DNA from 3 places in the Vogesella facilis genome. Region 2 is predicted to be linked to each of the others. Evidence: predicted binding sites of a transcription regulator. Region 2 holds the regulator's gene; each other region holds the start of a gene.
What was found. The regulator sigma-54, encoded in region 2, starts transcription at its own class of promoters, with help from an activator protein. The targets are predictions, from matches to a motif close to CTGGCACGCTTCATGCTT.
Positions count from the first base shown of each region.

Region 1: a site for sigma-54 is predicted at 1,017-1,034, ahead of glnK (P-II family nitrogen regulator). Genes of this name have one in related genera too.
Region 3: a site for sigma-54 is predicted at 1,093-1,110, ahead of ACFOLG_RS05730 (pilin). Genes of this name have one in related genera too.

Region 1 covers NZ_JBHRXN010000003.1:44,207-46,473, reverse strand. Annotated here, with positions in the region: gene ACFOLG_RS01685 (ammonium transporter) at 1-587, opposite strand, end outside; gene glnK (P-II family nitrogen regulator) at 623-961, opposite strand; gene ACFOLG_RS01675 (accessory factor UbiK family protein) at 1,222-1,506, shown strand; gene ACFOLG_RS01670 (YifB family Mg chelatase-like AAA ATPase) at 1,510-2,267, shown strand, end outside.
Region 2 covers NZ_JBHRXN010000032.1:210,978-213,244, reverse strand. Annotated here, with positions in the region: gene ACFOLG_RS14635 (PTS sugar transporter subunit IIA) at 1-225, opposite strand, end outside; gene hpf (ribosome hibernation-promoting factor, HPF/YfiA family) at 357-686, opposite strand; gene ACFOLG_RS14625 (RNA polymerase factor sigma-54) at 752-2,182, opposite strand; gene lptB (LPS export ABC transporter ATP-binding protein) at 2,189-2,267, opposite strand, start outside.
Region 3 covers NZ_JBHRXN010000011.1:63,605-65,871, reverse strand. Annotated here, with positions in the region: gene ACFOLG_RS05740 (PglL family O-oligosaccharyltransferase) at 1-78, opposite strand, end outside; gene ACFOLG_RS05735 (pilin) at 140-574, opposite strand; gene ACFOLG_RS05730 (pilin) at 613-1,047, opposite strand; gene bioA (adenosylmethionine--8-amino-7-oxononanoate transaminase) at 1,311-2,267, shown strand, end outside.

The sequences.
Region 1 (2,267 bases), on a different contig from region 2:
CCTTTGTCAAACATCCAGCCGCCCGGCGCCCATACCCAGTGCGCCACCGGCACGTATACCAGCAGCGACCACAGCACCATGAACACCAGCATGGAGGAGAACTTCATGCGTTCGGCGAAGGCGCCGGTGATCAGCGCCGGGGTGATGATGGCGAAGGTCATCTGGAACATCATGAACACGCCTTCCGGGATGGTGGCGGCCAGCGGGTGCACGGTCAGCTTGCCGGCATCCTTCAGGTACAGCATGCCGTCCAGCAGCACGCGGTCCAGGCCGCCGATCAGGCTGTTGCCCGGGGTAAACGCCAGGCTGTAGCCGACCACGGTCCACAGCACGGTCATCACCGCGCAGATGGCGAAGCTCTGCATCAGGGTGGCCAGCACGTTTTTCTTGCGCACCATGCCGGCATAGAACAGCGCCAGGCCGGGGATGGTCATGAACAGCACCAGGGCCGTGGAGGTCAGCATCCAGGCGGTATCGCCGGCGCTGATGGTGCTGGTGGCGACCAGGGTCGGCGCACCATCCGCCAGCGCTGGCAGGGCGGTTGCCAGCGCGGCGGCGCCGGCGGCAGCAAGCAGTTTCTTGTCCATATACAGGTTCCCTCTATCGCTCTTGTTGTGCAGATTCAGACGGCGTCGGCGCCGGTCTCGCCGGTACGGATGCGCACCACCTGCTCCAGATCGAACACGAATACCTTGCCATCGCCGATCTTGCCGGTGCGTGCTGCGCTTTCGATTGCCTCGACCACCTGATCCAGCAGTTCATTGGCGATGGCGATTTCCAGTTTTACCTTGGGCAGGAAGTCCACGACATATTCCGCGCCGCGGTAGAGCTCGGTATGGCCTTTCTGACGGCCAAACCCTTTGACTTCGGTAACGGTGATGCCTTGCACACCGATGGCAGAAAGTGCTTCCCGCACTTCGTCAAGCTTGAACGGCTTGATGATTGCACTGACCAGTTTCATGGCGACTCCTCGATAATTGCCGAATGGCTGCGTGGTTGGAGAGACGACGCCAGCTATGCATGAATCGTGCCAGAATAAAATTTCTTTTTATTTCAAGCAACTACCGCATCTTGGTGCATTCTGCCGCGCGGTGCCGAGCCTGTGCACCATTTAGGCGGCGGCCCGTGCGCCGTATTGGTGCGCGGTCGGCTTTGTGCAGTTATAGAGGCTTTTTGCTAAACTCAAACTCTCTCCGTTCATGACAAAGTCAAGGTCGCGCCATGCTCAGCCAGAAACTGTTTGATGAAATCAGCAACAAGATCAGTGAAACCATCGCCGCCAGCCCGGCCAAGGACCTGGAAAAGAACGTCAAGGCCATGATGGCCGCCACCTTTACGCGCATGGATCTGGTGACGCGCGAGGAGTTCGACATCCAGCAAGAAGTGCTGGCGCAGACCCGTGCCCAGCTCACCGCCATGGAGTCGCGCCTGCAGCAGCTGGAAGCCGCGCTGCAGCCGGCTGCGGCCGCCGCGGAAGCCGATACCGACGCGCCGTCGCAAGACTGAGCGATGTCGCTTGCCGTCTGTCTCAGCCGGGCGCTTGCCGGCGTGCATGCGCCGGAGGTGGCGGTAGAGGTCCATCTGGCCAACGGTCTGCCGGCATTTACCCTGGTGGGGCTGCCGGATACCGAAGTAAAGGAAAGCCGCGAGCGGGTGCGCGCGGCGTTGCAGCAATCCGGCTTCGACTTCCCGGCGCGGCGCATCACGGTCAACCTGGCGCCGGCCGACCTGCCCAAGGAGTCCGGCCGTTTCGATTTGCCCATCGCGGTGGCGTTGCTGGCCGCCGGCGGGCAGCTGCCGGCGGAGGTGCTGGCCGGCTATGAGCTGGCGGGGGAGCTGGCGCTGGGCGGGGAGTTGCGCCCGGTGCGCGGCGCCCTGGCGATGGTGGCGGCGGCGCGTGGCAGCGGCCGCAAATTCATCCTGCCCCGGCTTAGTGCACAAGAGGCGGCGCTGGTGCAGGGGGTGGAGATCTTCGCCGCCGATACCCTGTCCGAGGTCTGTGCCCATCTGGCCGGCCTGGCGCAACTGCCGCGCTGTTCCCCGACGTTGGCCACCGGCGAACTGGCCCATTATCCGGATCTGCTGGATGTGCGTGGCCAGGGCGCCGCCAAACTGGCGCTGGAGGTAGCGGCCGCCGGCGGGCACAGCCTGCTGATGCAGGGGCCGCCCGGTACTGGTAAATCCATGTTGGCCGCACGGCTGCCCGGCTTGTTGCCGCCGATGGCGCAGCTCGAGGCGCTGGAAAGCGCGGCGGTGCAGTCGCTGGC
Region 2 (2,267 bases):
ATCCTTCAGGCCCTTGATGCGGCCATGCGGTATCGCCACGCCCTGGCCCAGGCCGGTGGAGCCCAGCTTTTCGCGGGCGAACAGGCTGTCGAACACGTCGCTGCGCGCAATGCCGAAACTGTTTTCAACCAAGAGGCCGATCTGTTCGAACAGGCGCTTCTTGCTGGAGATCTCCAGGTCCGCCAGTACGTGCGACTGGGGAAGAATCTTGCCGATCAAGCTCATGATGTCTTTAGGGGCGGAAAAACGTCGGCCATTCTACGCTGAGTCCGCCGTTTTCCATAGCAACAGCGTATCCGAGAGCCAGCAAAAACGGGAGCCTGTGGCTCCCGTTGTTATTTGTGCTGGCGACTGGTTTACAGTGCCGCGTCGGCGGCGTCCGCCTGTGGCGCAATACTACGATGCTCCCCCTGTTTTTCCTTGAACTTCAGTACCTGACGGTCCAGCTTGTCCATCAGGGAATCAATGGCGGCGTACATGTCGGAATCGTTTGCCTCGACATGGATGTCCTTGCCGGCCAGATGCACATTGACCTCCGCTTTTTGTACCAGTTTATCCACGGACAGCGTCACGGTGATGCCGATCACGTTATCGACATGGCGGGTGATGCGTTCCAGTTTGCTCTCGATGAACTCGCGCAGGGACGGGGTAACTTCGAGGTGTAGACCGGTAATTTTGAGGTTCATACCCTGACTCCTTCTGTTAACGATACGGTCGGGCTGGCCGTACCGGGTTTTCGTCGCACTTTTCTTTAAAGTGCTTTGCGAAGGTTAACTGGCGGTATCTGCATAGCTTCACGATACTTGGCTACGGTGCGCCTGGCAACCTGTATGCCCTGTGCCGTGAGGCGGTCGGCGATGGCACTGTCGGATAGCGGTTTCTTGCTGTCTTCGCCGTCGATAATCTGGCGGATATGCGCCTTGATTGCCGTGGCGGAGCATTCGCCGCCGCTATCGGTTTCCAGCGCATTGCCGAAGAAATACTTGAGCTCGAACAGGCCTCGGCTGCACAGCAGGTATTTCTGGGTAGTGACCCTGGAAATTGTCGACTCATGCAGGCCCAGTTCATCCGCGATGTCACGCAGAATCAGGGACCGCATTGCCACTTCACCGTGTTCAAAGAACGCCTGTTGCCTGTCAACGATAGCTTCCGACACTTTCAGAATGGTGTCAAATCGCTGCTGGATGTTTTTCACCAGCCAGCGCGCCTCCTGCAATTGGCCGCTGAGATTATGGCTGCTGTCGCGTTGCTGCAGCATGCCGGCATACAGCTGGTTGACCTGCAGTTTCGGCAGTACCCCGCGGTTGAGCTGGGCGACCCAGCGGCCGCGGCGGCGTACGACGTGGATGTCCGGTACCACGTAGTGGGTCTCGCCCTGGTCGAAGCCGCTGGTCGGACGGGGCCGCAGGGTGGAAATCAGCTGGTGCGCGGCGCGCAGCTCGGCCTCGCCCACGTTCAGCAGCTTCTTCAGGCGCACGAAATCGCGGTTGCCCAGTAGGGCCAGGTGGTCGCGCACCAGGGTGAGCGCCAGCTCGCGCGACGGCGTGGCCGCCGGCAGTGCGGCCAACTGTCGTTGCAGGAACTCGGACAGGTGCAGGCTGCCGATGCCGACCGGTTCGAACTGCAGCAGCAGCTTGCGCAGGTATTCCAGCTCGTCGGTTTCGACCTCCAGCTCCAGCGGCAGGCTGGCGGCAAACTCGTCCAGCGGCGTGGTGAGATAGCCGTCTTCGTCCAGCTCTTCGATCAGCAGCGTCAGCAGCGCGCTGTCGCGGCGGCTCAGCGGCATTTCGCCGATCTGCGCCGCCAGGTGCTCGCGCAGGGTGGGGCGGCACGGGGTGTTGAGAATGGGGTCGAACTCGTCGTCGTCATCGCGGCTGCCACTGCCGGAACCGCTGCCGCTGCCCCAGTCGCCGAGCTCCATTTCGTCGCGCTCGCGCTCGCGTTCCTGCGGGGCTTCCTCGCGGACGTCACCGGGCGTCTCGCTGCTGCCGGGAGCCTCCATCGGCTCGTGCTCGGCCTGGCTGTCGCCGTCGGCGCGCTCCAGCAGCGGGTTTTCCAGCAGGTAGCGCTCCAGCTCGGTGGAGAGGTCGAGCGTGGACATTTGCAGCAGCTTGATCGACTGCTGCAATTGCGGGGTCAGGGTCAGGTGCTGGCTGACTTTGAGCTGCAGGGACTGTTTCATGCCGCTTTACAGGTGGAAGTGCTCGCCAAGGTACACCTGGCGCACCTGCTCGTTGCTGACCAGCTCGGCGGGCAGGCCGGAAGCC
Region 3 (2,267 bases), on a different contig from region 2:
TGCAAAATTAAAAAATGGCAAATTAATAGCCGCCGCTAGAATATACAATTGCCACCTTGAAAAATTCAATGACCGCATCCTGATCACCACAAAAAAGGGTGCCACCCGGCACCCTTTATTGAAAACAACATTAAATTAATTAACGGCAGTTAGACGGAACCCATTTTGCTTGCATGGTACCAGAGGCACTGCAGTCCCACACGAATGCACCACCATTAGTTGCCGAAGCAGTCAACACCAGTACTGCTGCATCATCAACAACGCTCTTATAGTCAATAGAAATAATACCCTGACTAGCGGAAGTAGACACGGTAACCGAATCGACTGCATTACCATTAATTTCAGTCGGAGATGCCAGACCTGCTGGACCATTACTTGCTGGGAATACATTATTGGAAGAATAATATTCAGCTATCGCTGTCTTGGCGGCTCCCGCCAGTTGCAGGCCTTCCGATACGTGGGCACGCTTGGTGTAATCCTGATAAGCAGGAATTGCGATCGCGGCAAGAATACCGATAATCGCGACTACAATCATCAGTTCGATGAGGGTAAAACCTTGCTGGGCTCGTTTCATATCAACTCTCCTGAATCACTGCCAATAAAAACGAACCATTAACCCCGGCAGTTGGAGGGCAATAGTTGTGTCAAATTGTTGTCACCTGCACAGCGCCAGCGATATGAGCCGTTCACATCTTCGCCCGGTTCCAACCATACATAGGCACCGCTGGCAACCTTGTCATTCAGTTGCATGCGAATCACAGACACCGCCCCTGAAGGTATTACCCGCAACTCAGTAACCACTTGTCCCCAGTAAGCATTGGGGGCCGACACTCCTGCACTTGCATTCGAGCCTGGCCACACGCTGTTGGTCGCATGGTATTGCTCAACTGCAGTCTTGACCCCTCCAGCCAGGTTGAATGCTTCGGCCAAGTATGCACGCCGGGAATAATTCATATACGCAGACATCGCTAGCGCGGCCAGAATACCGATGATTGCAACAACTACCATCAGTTCTATCAGAGTAAAGCCCACTTGCCTTCGCCACATCAAACTCACTCCTCGAGGCAACCTCTAGGCGGTGCCGGCCTAAATCAGCAATATCCGAGCCAGGCTGTTTTGCCCCTTTAGTCAGCTCAGTTACAGTCAGGTAGTTACAACACCTTACGACAACTTAAGGCCCAGGAGTTGTCAGCCACTCCATGGCTACGAACATAAAATCCTGCCCAAAACTGTCAACAAGTGACAATTTTTGTCAGCCATGGCTAGCCCCGTCTCTGCTAGCATGCCGCAAAATCAGAAGGAATCACCCCATGCCGGATATTTCCAGCCAGTGGCTGCAACGCAGCCGCGCCGCCGTATGGCATCCCTGCACGCAAATGAAACGTCATGAGCAGTTGCCCATCATTCCCATTGCCAGCGGCGACGGCGTCTGGCTGCAGGATTTTGATGGTAAACGATATATAGATGGTATCAGTTCATGGTGGGTGAATTTATTTGGCCATAACCATCCGCGCATCAAGCATGCCATCAAGGAGCAGCTGGATTCGCTGGAGCACGTGATTCTGGCCGGCTTTACCCATCGCCCGGTGGTGGAGCTGTCGGAGAAACTGCAGGCGCTAAGCGGCCTGGGTCATGCCTTTTATGCGTCGGACGGCGCCAGCGCCACCGAGATCGCGCTGAAGATGAGCTTTCACTACTGGCGCAACTGCGGCCAACCTGACAAGCAGCGCTTTGTCAGCCTGCAGCACAGCTACCACGGTGAAACGGCGGGCGCGCTGGCGGTCACCGACGTACCGCTGTTCTCCGCCACCTATGCGCCGCTGCTGCAGACCAATCTGCGCGTGGCCTCGCCGGACGCGCGGCTGGCGCAGCCGGGTGAAAGCGCCGCCGACGTGGCACTGCGTGCGCTGGCCGATGTCAAGGCGCTGTTCCAGCGCGAGGCGGCCGGCATCGCCGCCATCATCGTGGAGCCGCTGGTGCAGGGCGCCGCCGGCATGCTGATGTATGACCCGCTATACCTCACCCGCCTGCGCGCGTTGTGCGACCGCTATCAGGTGCATCTGATCGCCGACGAGATCGCCGTCGGCTTCGGCCGCACCGGCACCCTGTTCGCCTGCGAGCAGGCCGGCATCCGCCCGGACTTCCTGTGCCTGTCCAAGGGCATTACCGGTGGCTACCTGCCGCTTTCCTGCGTGCTGACCCGCGACGATATCTATAAAGCGTTCTACGATGATGATGTCAGCCGCGGTTTTTTGCATTCGCACAGC